One region of the Marinomonas sp. ATLA20 genome, then DNA from elsewhere that is predicted to be linked to it. Evidence: riboswitches for the same ligand, from Rfam matches in the RefSeq annotation. Region 1 holds a riboswitch; the other holds the start of a gene.
The links. A riboswitch is a leader RNA that binds a small molecule or an ion and turns the genes downstream of it on or off. The one in region 1 is predicted to bind FMN.
Positions count from the first base shown of each region.

Region 2: it holds a riboswitch for FMN, as region 1 does, so the genes downstream of both, AC2A4J_RS06590 (6,7-dimethyl-8-ribityllumazine synthase) here and AC2A4J_RS01600 (DMT family transporter) in region 1, are expected to answer to the same signal.

Region 1 is NZ_JBXUKU010000001.1:364,554-371,770, reverse strand. It holds gene AC2A4J_RS01620 (N-acyl homoserine lactonase family protein) at 1-376, shown strand, start outside; gene AC2A4J_RS01615 (GlxA family transcriptional regulator) at 626-1,606, opposite strand; gene AC2A4J_RS01610 (EamA family transporter) at 1,608-2,510, opposite strand; gene AC2A4J_RS01605 (REP-associated tyrosine transposase) at 3,385-3,915, shown strand; gene AC2A4J_RS01600 (DMT family transporter) at 4,015-5,076, opposite strand; FMN riboswitch at 5,061-5,223, opposite strand; gene rarD (EamA family transporter RarD) at 5,395-6,294, shown strand; gene AC2A4J_RS01590 (hypothetical protein) at 6,514-6,951, shown strand; gene AC2A4J_RS01585 (ATP-grasp domain-containing protein) at 7,109-7,217, shown strand, end outside.
Region 2 is NZ_JBXUKU010000003.1:34,629-41,845, forward strand. It holds gene AC2A4J_RS06580 (DinB family protein) at 1-360, shown strand, start outside; gene AC2A4J_RS06585 (protein kinase) at 403-1,644, shown strand; gene AC2A4J_RS06590 (6,7-dimethyl-8-ribityllumazine synthase) at 1,766-2,257, opposite strand; FMN riboswitch at 2,380-2,541, opposite strand; gene AC2A4J_RS06595 (MliC family protein) at 2,824-3,189, shown strand; gene cobJ (precorrin-3B C(17)-methyltransferase) at 3,309-4,085, shown strand; gene cobM (precorrin-4 C(11)-methyltransferase) at 4,134-4,907, shown strand; gene cobW (cobalamin biosynthesis protein CobW) at 4,947-6,029, shown strand; gene cobN (cobaltochelatase subunit CobN) at 6,212-7,217, shown strand, end outside.

The DNA of each region.
Region 1 (7,217 bases):
ACGACATTATGATTTAGGCCATGACCGTCTAGAAATAGACGGTGAACATGATTTATTTGGTGATGGCTCTGTCGTTTTAATCCCAAGCTACGGACACACACCAGGGCACCAATCCCTTAAAGTAAAAGTGGATGGAAAAGAAGTAGTTATCGCAGCGGACGCTTGTTATTTAAAAGCTTCTCTTGAAAAAATGACCTTACCCGATGCGATGGTTGTGAATGACGCCCAAGCTATGCTGAATAACTTCGACTTGTTCAAAAAGTTAAAAGCAAAAGGGGCATTTCTTTTATATGGACACGATCCGAAGCAATCAAAATCACTAACTGATGGCAGTATTCGTCAAATAACAGCCGAGACGTTGGCAAGCTTGTCATAAAAATCGTCCAATAAGTTATTATTGGACCAATAATATGCATTAGTATGAACTTGTTGTGATTTAAAAATAGAGAGTTATCCATTTTAATAATGATAACTCTCTATTTCATATTCGCATATATTTAATCCTACAATGAAACACGTAGAGACGTTCAATTTTACTAAATAACTATGTACCACTTAAAAGTTCTCTGTAAATGCCTACATCAAACATCTTTTTCCAGTTTTCCGGTCCAATGATATTTTTAGTTTATTTCGCTCGATAATAAGAAGGAGGGAACGAATGTTGTCTCGCCCAAAGTCGACGAAACTGTCTCGGATCATCAAAACCACAACGCTCAGCCACGTCTTCTATTGGCAAAGACGTACTTTGCAAAAATTGCATCGCTAAAGTCAGACGAAGTTTATGAATATATTCACGTGTTGTCAGGCCAGCACTTTCTTTAAACAAGCGCACGAGATGACGCGGACTGCATTGAGCAATGTCGGCCAAGCTTTCCAGTGACCAATTCCGAGCAGGATCAACCTGAATGGCATCTTGTACCCGATGCACACTTTGGTGAAAATGATTGCGGTTTTCTAACCACGGAGATTGGCTAGGATCATTCGGACCACGACGCGAGAACAGCACCATGTGGCGCGCCACCTGACTCGCACAATTCGCTCCAAACTCCTTTTGTATAAGATACAAAGCCAAATCAATACCAGCCGTCACACCAGCACTGCTATAAAAATCACCATCTACGGTAAACAATCGATTAGCAAGCACTTTAGCGCTAGGCGCTGCCTCTTGGAGTTCGTCTATATGCATATGGTGAGTCGTACAGGCTCGTCCGTCTAAAAGTCCAGCCTTAGCAAACAATAAAGTACCCGCACAAATACTAATATAACGACCAATACAATTTGCCTGTTGAACTAACCAAGTTATCGTTGCTTCCATAGCAGGCGTCTCTAAATCAATACGATCACCCGCCAGTCCTGTACTAACGATCCAGCTGTTCGCAGCCATAACATCAGGTAAAGACTCGACTTGAATATTCAAACCTAAGGTATTTTCAACCTTTGCTTCAGGGCCAACAAAATGCAATTCAAATTGTCTTTGGCTCAAAGATTCAGCCCCAGCAGCAAAGCGATTTGCATATTGAAAGGCCTCCGCAGGGCCAATCGTATCCAGCAAAACACTATTCGGCATCATAATAAAATAAACTTGAATCTTAGTTATCACCGACACCTTATACCCCTTTGAAGGTTGTTTTGAATTGATCGAAAAGCCGAACACCAAAAGTATTAACCAACAGACCGATCAATACAAAACACACACCGATCCATTGAAGCGGCAACAGACTTTCATCCAGTATTATCGCTGCAAAGGTCAAACCCACGACAGGAACACCCAAGGTCAAGGGTGCAACTTGGCTCGCTGGATAACGACCCATCAAATATCCCCACAAAGAATAACCCAAAATAGTCGCCACCAAGGCAAGATAAACCAGAGCACCAATAGACACCCAACCAATATTCATCAAAGCTGAATACATCAATTCAGGCCCTTCCATATACCAAGAACACACAAAGAAAGGCAATGGCGGCACCCAAGCACTCCAAATAACCATGTTCACATTCACTGCATAGCCTTTCTGACTCATAGTGCGAGCACTAATATTCCCTAGCGCCCAGCTCGCTGCGGCGAACAAGGTTAGAATAAAACCAAACAACGTCATATCGCTGACGCCAGACACCACAGCAATCATCAGCAAACCACTGCCCGCTAAAGCAATCGCCAACACTTGATGCAAACGCACACCTTCTTTCAAAAACACCAACGCAAATACCATGGTAAACAACGCCTGAGACTGTAATACCAAAGAAGCCAAGCCAGCGGGCATACCATTCGCCATCGCCATAAACAAAAAGGCGAACTGCATAAAACCCATTGGTAGTGCATATACACACCACCACTTCAGCGGAATGTTAGGCCGTTTCACCAACAAACACCCGATCGCCGCCACCGCTAGAAATCGCAGTCCACCCAATAGCAAAGGCGGCACTTCGCCAAGGCCAAAAGAAATCACCACAAAGTTTAATCCCCAAGCGAGGATAATCACCAGAGCCAAAATACTGTCTTTAAACGTCATAATGCCTATCACCATTAAATTTGATAGAAGCATTATAAAAAGGCAATTAAAGGGAAACGAGGACAGACCGTAGGGTCAAAAAGGACACTCTATCCTTCAACGATACTGGCCGCTTAGACTAAATAATTTATGAGTTCCCACGGAGACAGTGAGAACTAGGAACCCAAACAGTCGAGTAAACGAACCTGAAAAACATGCAAGCACTCTCGCTCCGCGTGGTAATGCATAGTAGAGGCACCAAGCACACATTCCCACGGAGATCATGGGGATTAGGATATTTCGTCACTCTAAGTACACGACAATTAAGCCCCCATAACGCAATATGACTTACTGCAGCACAAAAACACTTGACTGCTTAGACTGTTGAGACAAAAAATGATAAATACAGAGGTGACTCAATGCCATATGAGTTCCCACGGAGACAGTGGGAACTAGGAACCCAAACAGTCGAGTAAACGAACCTGAAAAACATGCAAGCACTCTCGTTCCCACGCTCCGCGTGGTAATGCATAGTAGAGGCACCAAGCACACATCCCCACGGAGATCATGGGGATTAGGATATTTCGTCACTCTAAGTACACGACAATTAAGCCCCCATAACGCAATATGACTTACTGCAGAACAAAAACACTTGACTGCTTAGACTGTTGAGACAAAAAATGATGAATACAGAGCTGACTCAATGCCATATGAGTTCCCACGGAGACCGTGGGAACTAGGAACCCAAACAGTCGAGTAAACGAACCTGAAAAACATGCAAGCACTCTCGCTCCCACGCTCCGCGTGGTAATGCATAGTAGAGGCACCAAGCACACATCCCCACGGAGATCATGGGGATTAGGATAAACCGATACACAACGTTCAAGGATGACGAATGGGCAGAAGTAGATACAAAATAGTTCAGCAAGATGCACCGCACTTTGTCACGTTAACTGTTTTACACTGGATACCTGTTTTTACACGTCCACAAACAGTGGCAATTATTTTTGACTCTTTATCATTTTTAATGCGTGAAGGGCTAAAGGTACACGCTTATGTAATTTTGGAAAATCATCTGCATTTAGTTGTACAGAGTGAGCAAATAGGTAAAGATTTAGCTCGATTAAAATCATTTACAGCCAGAGCATTAATTTCGTATTTAATTGAACATAATGTGAAAACCATTTTAGATCAGTTAGCTTTTTATAAAAAAGCGCATAAAGGTGATCGCGCGTACCAATTTTGGCAGGAAGGGTCACATCCACAATTAATTCAAAGTGACGAAATGATGCGGCAAAAAATAGAGTATATCCATCAAAACCCAGTCAAAAGAGGATATGTCGATTTGGCATGTCATTGGCGATATTCGAGTGCTCGTGATTATGAGGGGGAAAGCGGACTACTAGAAATTTGTAAAGTCTGGTAACTATGCATTACCACGCAGAGCGTGGGAACGAGTGTAAAAAATGGCCTGAAAGAATATCAATCAGACCATTTGAAGAAAAAACTAATAGTGTTAGAGCTACTAGGCCACGGCCGTTAACTCAGCCTTTCTTAACTCTTTCATACGCAATCCGATGTTGCCGAGGATCAGCATCAAGCCGCCGATGATTTGGTAGCCAGTTAAACCCATATCAAGGAATAGCCAGTTGATAGCGGCGGCGAATACTGGGAAAGACAGCTCAGCCAAGGTAGCAAGTTGCGCGGGAACCGTTTTCAGCCCTTGGTAATAGAACCACATACCAATAAAACCACTTAGTAAGGCCATTGCAACGGCAAGGCTGAGGTCGACAGGCTTCATGACAATCAAGGTATCAGACTGCGCTAATGCCATGGGTAATAATACCAACAAACCGGCAACAAAGCGGCCGGACATAATCGCGTTCGCAGGCATATGTTGGTAAGACAAGTATTTTCCACAGACCGTCGCCGCGCCCCAAGCAATAACCGCAATCAAGGTGTATCCATAGCCTTTCATAATACTGCTTACGTCACTGGAATAGTGCCATTGGGCATCGCCTAATTGACGCAAATCCGGCCACATCATTACGAAACTGCCCAGTAAAATAACGGCCGCCCAGCGGACAAATTGCCCTTCAATACGTTCTTTCAACAACCAGTAGGCCAATAAAATCGCCACGATTGGTTGCAGTTTTTGCAGCAAAATAACGACCGTTGGATTCAAGTAATGAAAGGCTTCTGTAAACGCCAAGGTGCCCATGGCAGAGCCTATGCCGCCAATAAAAAACAAACACGAAAAGCCACTTATCGACATATGGCGATAAACATGGCGATAGCGCCACAGCATAGGTGCGACAAACAACACCAAGGTAAGGTGTTCGATTAGAACTATTTGCAGTGTGGAATAACCCGCTCCCAATAAAGGGTAACGAATCAAGGTATCAAGTGCCCACGTGAAACACGCGATCATGATAAAGAATGTACCTGCCATCTTTGGTTTCTCCAATAAATAAGATGCACAGGGGTGATGAGAACGAATAGTACCAAGGCCTGCACATAAAAATGCACAGCTCAGAAACACCTGAAAAGCATCAGGCGTAACAAAGACTTGGTCGACTTCTATCATCCGGACTGTAACCGTCGGCTCTGGAGTCTCACCAGATCTGCTGACCTTTGTTCATAATAAACAAAGCGCTCGCGGGCTGTTGATAGATTCTTCAATCTTGTCAAATCACCGCCGGTGGGGAATTTCGCCCCGCCCCGAAGTTCGATTAAGTAAAATTAATACATTAACTTTAAACCCATCTTCTTACTTAGGCAATAAGTACGGTCATCACCATAATGAAATTCTCCATTTTATATTCAACAAACTCCTGACCATATACTCAGTATTGCTATACACTCTTTACTCAAAAATAAATATTCATTGAATAGGAAAACGTCAATGCAAACCTCCTCCAGAAGCGGCATATTTTACGCATTAACGGCTTTTACGCTTTGGGCCATTGCGCCAATTTATTTTAAGGAAATGTCGTTTGTTCCCGCGCAGGAAATTCTAGCCCACCGAATCATTTGGTCTTGTGTGATTGTTCTCGTCTTAATCGTGCTGCTGCGTTATACCGATGCTTTAAAGACGGTTTTACGCTCTCGTAAAGCGCTCACAGCCATGCTTGCCTCTACTCTTTTAATTGGTGTCAATTGGGGAACCTTTATTTGGGCGGTACAAAACAACCAAATGCTAAGTGCCAGTTTAGGTTATTACATCAACCCGCTTATCAGTATTTTGCTGGGCGTGATTTTCTTTAAAGAAAAGCTCGATAGAGTACGTAAAGCGGCGGTCGTGTTGTGCTTTTGCGCGGTGGCTTTTGAAGTCATTCAATTTGGCTCCTTGCCTTGGATCGCTCTGGCCCTTGCTTTAACATTTGGTTTTTATGGCTTGGTACGTAAAAAAATTGCCGTCGATAGTTTCACTGGGATGGCCATTGAAACAGCTATTATGCTGCCCTTCGCACTCTTGTATTTAGCACTCAGTCCATCGCCTACTGCCAATATTTTTGACAATAGCGCCCATGTAAACTGGCTTCTGTTTGCTGCAGGCCCTGTCACTATGGTGCCATTAATGTGCTTTGCCGCAGCGGCAAATCGCGTGAGTATGGTAACGCTTGGCTTCTTCCAATATATAGGTCCAACAGGCATGTTTTTCCTAGCGGTTTTTTTGTACGACGAACCGCTTAGCCCAGAAAAACTCACCACCTTTATTCTTATCTGGTCAGCACTGGCTATGCTGATTTTCGACTCTGTTCGCCGTCTACGTAAAACAAAAATAGCCCTTACTGATAAATGAACACCCTAATTGCTTTATTAAGAGGTAGTGATAAAAGCCAAGTCTATGACTTGATATTACTACCTTATTAATATCTTTTTACTCAGCTCTTTCATTTGTAAAGACTGACGACTCCCCGTCATAAACAAGGAAGTACAGCGGTAACCTATTGAATGATCTAGTTATTAAGTTATGAATCCCTATTGTTAGCAGCATCTACAACAAGGTGATTTATGACTTATGAATATTAATATCCAAAAAACCTTTGCCAAAACATTTTCAACTATCTTTTTTACCCTTGCAGGCTTTGTTGTCATTGCCAGCTTCGCCGGCGCCATCAGTGAATACAATCACGGCGAAAGCCTCACCCAAGTCATTATTAAGATTATCAATTCCAACATCATCGCTATTGCTGTATTTGAGCTGGCGATGGTGATCAATAAGGAATACGGCAGCGATAATGAACATGACGTTATTGTTTTATTAAGACGAACTTTGCCTAGGTTTATTGGCACTGTTTGTGTTGCCATGGCATTAGAAGGCTTGATTATGGTGATCAAATATAGCCAACTCGATATGGCTGGGAACTTGTATTACCCCGTGGCAATTGTTGTCAGTGCAGGCTTCTTGCTGATTTCTTTGGGAGTATTCCTTAAATACGCACCTCGTGAACATTAGTAGAAATTAAGCCACATTTATTAAGAAAAGTTTGTGTCTGACCATGGTGTTTTTTTTGTTTCTTTTTTAGCCATCAAGCCTCACAATCGCGGCATGTTTAGCTACTGATTATTACACAATGAAGATCATCTCGTTTGACGCACTAAGAACCCTCCACTTGCCTCAAGTTAAGTACATTAAGCCTGAGTCTATGTACGATCATTTGGAGGAAATAAAAGAAGCCGATTGGCTGTTATTTCCCCAATACTGGCAACTTACAGCCTTGG
Region 2 (7,217 bases), on a different contig from region 1:
TTGAAACGCTTCGCGGATCATTTTTCAGAGCTTTCTAGTCTAGATTTTGTTCGAACGCTAGAGCGACCAGCCACGCTGAATACTCAGTTGTTCGATGATCTACTCTTACTTCAAAGTCAGCGATTTCGGCTAGATCAGTTAATTATAGACATGATGAATGAGATAACAGATGAGATGCTGTCATCGGCCCTAATGTACAAAAATATGAAGGGCATCGAGCACTCGCAAAGGTTTGGTTTCACTTTGCAGCATTTTTTTAATCATCAGACTCATCATAGGGGCCAGATAACCACTTTACTTTCCCAAATGGGGATTGATGTTGGTGCGACAGACTTAATCATCACCATTCCACCTATGTAATTGTTATAATACGCATAAATTTTATTTAGAAAGAGTTCTATTTTGCACACACTTGACCAACTTAATCGTGGAGAGTTGAAAGGCGTTACTCGCCTACAGCTATCCGAAAATTTAAGCGTTTTTCCCGAGGCTATCTTTGACCTCGCCGACAGCCTAGAAATTTTGGATCTATCTAATAACAAATTACGTGAGCTGCCAGCGGATTTATCACGTCTTAAAAAGCTGCGTATACTTTTTTGCTCAAACAATCGCTTTACTCAATTGCCTGAGGTTTTAGGTCAGTGTGAAAAATTGGAGATGATTGGTTTCAAAAGTAACCAAATTACTACTGTTTCTTCGGATTCGTTACCAACATTGACTCGTTGGTTGATTCTTACGGATAACAAATTAACCTCTTTACCTGACGACTTTGGAAGATTGACGCGACTGCAAAAGCTGGCATTGGCTGGGAATCGCTTAACCGCTCTTCCTGATTCCATTAAGGAATGTCGTAAACTGGAGTTGGTTAGATTATCGGCCAATAAGTTGATAGCTTTCCCTGATGCGTTGTTAGCCTTGCCACGCTTGGCTTGGTTGGCCTTCTCTGGTAATCCATTTTGTGCTCAACGTGATCCGCACAATGAATTTAAAACCGTATTTTTTCGCGATTTAGAGTTACATCAAGTGTTAGGGCAGGGCGCATCAGGCGTTATTTCTCGCGCTACTTGGCGGGAGAATAGCTTTAATTTCTCAGATTCGGTCGCTGTAAAAGTGTTTAAAGGTGATGTGACTAGCGATGGTTATCCCGAGGATGAGCTTGATGCATGCCTTGCTGTTGGAAGCCACAATAATCTGGTTCAACCGCTTGCCAAGGTGACAGAAGATGATTGCTCGGCGCTCGTGATGGAGTTGATTCCAGCGCATTATACGAATTTAGGTCAACCCCCTAGTCTTGAGTCTTGTACGCGGGATACGTTTGTGGAGGATCAACAATTCTCTATTGATAAAATTGTTCGCATTATTCAGCAAGTGGATCAACTGATCGCGCACTTTTGTGAGAAAAAAGTCAGCCATGGTGATCTTTATGCCCACAATACTTTGATCAATGATAACGGACATGTATTGTTTGGGGATTTCGGTGCAGCATCAAAATATGCCAATTTGCCTCTACAACAGCAGCAAGGAATTGAACGAATAGAGCGACGAGCTTTAGGCTTTTTTATCGACGATATGTTGGGGTTGTGTATTGAAGAGGATAAAAATAGTGAACTTTATCAATCGCTTCGCTCTCATGCCTTTTCTTAGGGCTCATGCCTGTTCTTTTAGGTGCTAGAGTTGTTTCGGTTATAGCTAAGACAAAAAAAAACGGCTCGAATCCTGAGATAAGAGCCGTTTTTTTAGCTTCCGTTCTTTCTACATCAAACGCTTAAAGCATTTGCTTCGCTTTTTCTGTTAAGCGCATAGTTTGATCGCAAGCATTCGCCAGCTCCATGCCTTTTTTAACAAAATGACGGCTGAAATATTCTTTATGCTCGTCGTGCTCATGGAAGTTGTGAGGTGTTAGTACTGCTGTTAAAACAGGTACTTCCGTTTCCAATTGAACTTGCATTAATGCATTGCAAATTGCCTGAGCCACAAAATCGTGGCGATAAATGCCACCGTCTACAACCAGTGCTGTTCCAGCGATAGCGGAATATTGTCCACTTTTCGCCAGCAGTTTTGCTTGTAATGGGATTTCGTAGCCGCCAGGCACAGGAATGACGTCAATTAAAGACGCGTCATAGCCGCGAGAGATGAGTTCGTTTTTAAAGCCGTCAACGCAATTCATTACAATATCTTCGTGCCAAGAAGCATGAAGAATAGCAATGCGTTTAGTAGCTGGAGTGAAATCTATGTTATTCGTTGAGCTCTGATTCATTTTTTAATCCTAAAATATCTAAGGTGAATCAGGGCGAACGGGCAGGCAAATACGCCATTTTTAAATGGCATACCTTTAATACGGCAAAGCAAAATGCACTATGCCAATAGAGGTCTTGTCTGACGCGCTCTCTATCATCCGGACTATAACCGTCGGCTCTGGAATCACACCAGATCTGCTGACCCTAAAAGAAAGGCTTCTTAAAGGCGCTCGCGGGCTTAAATTTTACTTTACGTAAAGTCTTTACCGCCGGTGGGGAATTACACCCCGCCCCGAGAACGAAGTCGGATAAATCCGACTAGTGGAATATACTCGTTTTTATTGACGGCTGTCAAAGTGTCCATTGCCTTCAATTGTGTTGATTTTGTGACTACTCAGTTACTGAACATTACTCAAAGGTGCTTAGGTAACAAAAAGTAACTAATAAATTACATCGCTCAGTAGAGCTTATTATCTGGCTCGATATACTATGAACTGATAATATCTGAGGTGTTATCTGTGATGACCTTTTGGTCAGGAATGGAAAAAATTGGACCATTAAAGTTTTAGAATGGAGTCTCATACTAGTGCAAATTAAAAAGCTACTTCTACAAGGTGTCTTGGTCGGTACTTTTTTAGTGGGGTTAACGGCTTGTAGCTCTATGAATGAAGGCGTCGCGCCTACAGATAGTGCGAACGAGATAGAGGACATAGACCAAACCAATTCCGCTGATTATATTTGTGAAAACTCGCCTTTAAATATATTTTTCCATGCCGAGCAAGCCAAATTAACTTGGCAAGATCAAAGCTATGTATTGACTCATGCAATCAGTGCATCTGGTGCATTTTATCTGGGCGAAGGCCTGTCTTTTTGGATTCATGGTGCTGAGGCTGAGTTAGAATTCAATGGTGCCGACAAAAGCCATTGTCGCCTTGTTCGCGTTAAATCGTAATTCCATTACCTGAACATTGCTCACTTTAAATAGTGGTGTTTTCATCCCGTCATATTTGCAATCCGTGTACAATGGCATCATTCGCGCCCTATGGCGCTTGATTATATTGTAGAGAGTGCATGAGTAAGTTATTTGTAATGGGTATGGGGCCAGGTGATTTAGGTTTGGTCGCGCCAAATGCCACCAAGGCATTGGCCGCTTGTAGCGATTGGGTGGCTTACGGCTATTACTTGGATTTATTGGGTGAGCTTAGTGACGGTAAAACCTTTCATAACCTGCCTTTAGGTGAAGAAATAGGTCGTGCGCGCTTGGCGCTTGATTTGGCCGCACAAGGAAAAAATACCGCGTTAATTTCCAGTGGTGATATTGGCATATATGCCATGGCGACTTTAGTGTTTGAATTGCTGGATATGCAACTGCAAGGCAAAGAAAACCATCCGGAATGGCTAGATGTCGATATTGAAGTTATCCCCGGTATTTCAGCCATGCAGGCCGGTGCAAGTCGTGTTGGCGCCATGCTGGGTCACGATTTCTGTACTATTTCACTTTCCGATTTATTAACCCCTTGGGAAACCATCGATAAACGCTTGCACGCTTGTGGCGCGGGTGATTTTGTCGTGTCGTTTTATAACCCTGTTTCAAAGAAAAGAGATTGGCAACTTAACCACGCTCGTGATGTCCTATTGGAATATCGTCCCGCCAGCACACCTGTGATGATTGGGCGTCAATTAACACGCCCTGAAGAAGATATTACTTTTACGACACTGGGTGAATTAGACGCAAAAGATGTGGATATGTTCACCATGGTTAGCGTTGGGAACTCCGACACCAAACACATAGTTAATGGTGATAAGAATTGGATTTATACGCCGCGCGGCTACTCTAAAAAGCTTTAGGGCTACTCTAAAAAGCTTTAGCTTTTTTATAAAAGGTAAGTGAAAAAAATGACAGTGTATTTTATTGGCGCAGGCCCTGGTGATCCAGATTTGATGACAGTGAAAGCGGTCAAAACCATGGAGCGCTGCCCGATTGTTCTTTATGCCGGTTCCTTGATTCCACCACAGGTGATCGATAGTGTCCGTGGTACAGCCGAAGCGATTTATGATACAGCCGAAATGAATCTAGATGAAACCACCGCAGTCATCGAAAAAGCGGCTCAAGAAGGCAAAGACGTTGCACGTTTACAGTCTGGTGACCCTGCTTTATATGGTGCGATTGGCGAGCAAATTCGCCGTTTAGAAGCGTTAGATATTGATTATGAAGTCATTCCTGGTGTTAGTGCTGTGGCGGCATCGGCTGCGTTATTGCGCAAAGAATTGACCTTATCGGGCGTCTCTCAAACCGTTATTATGACGCGCTATGAAGGCAAAACACCTTTCCCAGAACGAGAGCGTTTGCCTGCTTTAGCACAAAGCGGTGCGACGTTAGCGATTCATCTTGGAATTACTCGAATCCATAAGATCGTCGAAGAACTGATTCCTCATTATGGTGAAGACTGCCCCGTTGCTGTGTGTTATCGCACTAGTTGGCCAGATCAAGACTATGTGGTGGGAACGTTAGCGGATATTGTTGCCAAAGTAAGAGAGAAAAAATTCACTCGCACCAGTTTGATATTGGTCGGGAAGGTATTAGACACAGAAGATTTCGCAGATTCCTATTTATACGATAAAGGACAGGCGCACATTTTTCGTAAAATACATAAGTCTAAGAAAGCATAAATTTAAAAATACTATCCCTAAAAGTAAGAAGGATGAATCATGCAGTTGAATAAAATTCCAACAACAATTGTGACTGGCTTTTTGGGCAGTGGTAAAACAACTTTATTATCCAATGTGCTAAAGCAAGCGGCAGGCAAACGTATCGCCGTGATCGTTAATGAATTTGGTGAGCTAGACATAGATTCCGATCTATTGCGCTCTTGTCCACTTGATTGCCCAGAAGGGGTGGAAGAGGGGAGCCAACGCAGTGATGATGGCTTTTACGAATTGGCGAACGGCTGTATTTGCTGCACGGTAGAAGAAGAGTTTTTACCTGTCATGCAGCAGCTTGTTGCTCGCCGTGGTGATATTGATCATATCTTGATTGAAACCAGTGGATTGGCGTTACCAAAACCTTTGGTGCAAGCCTTTAATTGGCCGGGCATTAAAGAGCATTGCACAGTCGATGCGGTGATTACCGTGGTTGATGGTGCTGCTGTGGCTGCAGGCCGCTTTGCTCATGATGAAGACAAAGTTCAAGCACAACGCCAAGCGGACGAAAGTCTGGATCATGACCCTAGCTTGCAAGAATTACTGGATGATCAGTTAAGCGCTGCCGATCTAGTTGTGGTCAGTAAAAACGACTTACTCAACGATGAAGAGCGTGCACGCGTGCAAGCAATTATTGCCCACGAAGTGCCAAGTACAGTAAAAACTGTTTATATCGAAAATGGCGAAGCGGCATTGGATGTCTTGTTAGGTATTGACGCTGCAACCGAAAGCCGAATTGATGAAGTACATAACCACCATGATCATCATCATGCTCATGGTGCACATCATGACCATGCCCATGATCATTTTGATTCTTTTGTGGTGACATTGGGCGAAGTTCAGTCTGACCTTTTGCAAGAGACGCTTACTCAACTGGTTGAAGAGCATAATATCTTCCGCGTAAAAGGCTTTGCTGCAGTGCATGGCAAGCCCATGCGCCAAGTGTTTCAAGTAGTAGGGACGCGTTTAGATCGTTATTTTGATCGTTTGTGGCTACCTGAAGAAGTGCGCAAAACTCAGTTGGTGTTTATCGGCAAAGGCATTAGTAAAGAGCAGGTTGAGAATGTATTACATGATGCTTTGAGTGCTTGATCACGGCTACTGCGCTTGCCAATACTTTGTTAAAAATAGACTCGAATTGCTCATTTATAACTATAAACTCCGCTTTCTCGTCTATTTTCGCCTCGTCTTGGCTTCGCTCGTAACACCGTGAATAAGTGTCGAATAACCTAATAACTAGATTGATTTAGTAAAAGAACGTAATTGGAGAAACCGTGCACTTATTAGCAGCCAAACCGGGTGGCTTTGTTGACGACGAAGGGATTGTCGATCTTGGGCAATCCCCAGCCGACTTAGTTATTTTGGCCGCGGCGGATAGTGTACTTGGTGCGCTGGGTAGTGCTTTAGATCAATTATCTATTGATGCAAAGGCACTACCTTCTGTTCGCCTTGCTAATTGGATGCAGTTAGTCAAACCCGCTGCTTACGATTTGTACGAGCATAAGGTGCTTGATCATGCCAAGGTCGTTGTTGTGTCGCTACTGGGTGGTGAGCACTATTGGGAGTATGGTTTTCAACGCTTGCAAGAATGGGCGCAAGCCAAAGCGGGTCGTACTTTAATTATTGTGCCTGGGGATGACTCGCAAGACCCTTCGTTAACGAGTGTTTCTACCGCAAAGCCAGAAGACTGCTATCGAGTGTGGCGTTATCTACGGGAAAGTGGTCAAGCAAACTCTCAGCAATTATTCTATTTCCTCACGGATCGTTACTTCGGTACATCTTGCCCTTGGCAAGAGCCAGCTCCTTTACCGAGCGCCTTGATTTATCATGCCGGTCATTCGTCTGGTTTTGCCCAGTGGCAGAAGCACTATGCCGATGAATTAATTCAAGGCTCTCCGGTCGCCATCTTGGCGTTCTATCGTTCACATCTACAAAGCGGCAACACTGCCATGTTTGATGGCTTGATCGAGATATTAGAGCAGGAAGGCTTAGTGCCGCTTGCCGTAGCGGTAAGTTCACTAAAAGACGATGTATCGGTGGGTTTGATCGAATCGTTAGTGGAACGCACTCAAGCTAAGGTGATTTTAAATACCACAGGTTTCGCTGCCAATCGTGTGGGTAGCCCTGATTTGGCTTCTGAGCCTACGGACTTTCAATCGGCGTTTGCGTCGCCGATTCCGGTTTTACAGTTGATTCTTTCTGGAAGTACCGAAGAGGATTGGCAAGGACAAACTCAAGGCCTTCGCAGTCGTGATGTCGCCATGCAAATCGTCTTGCCAG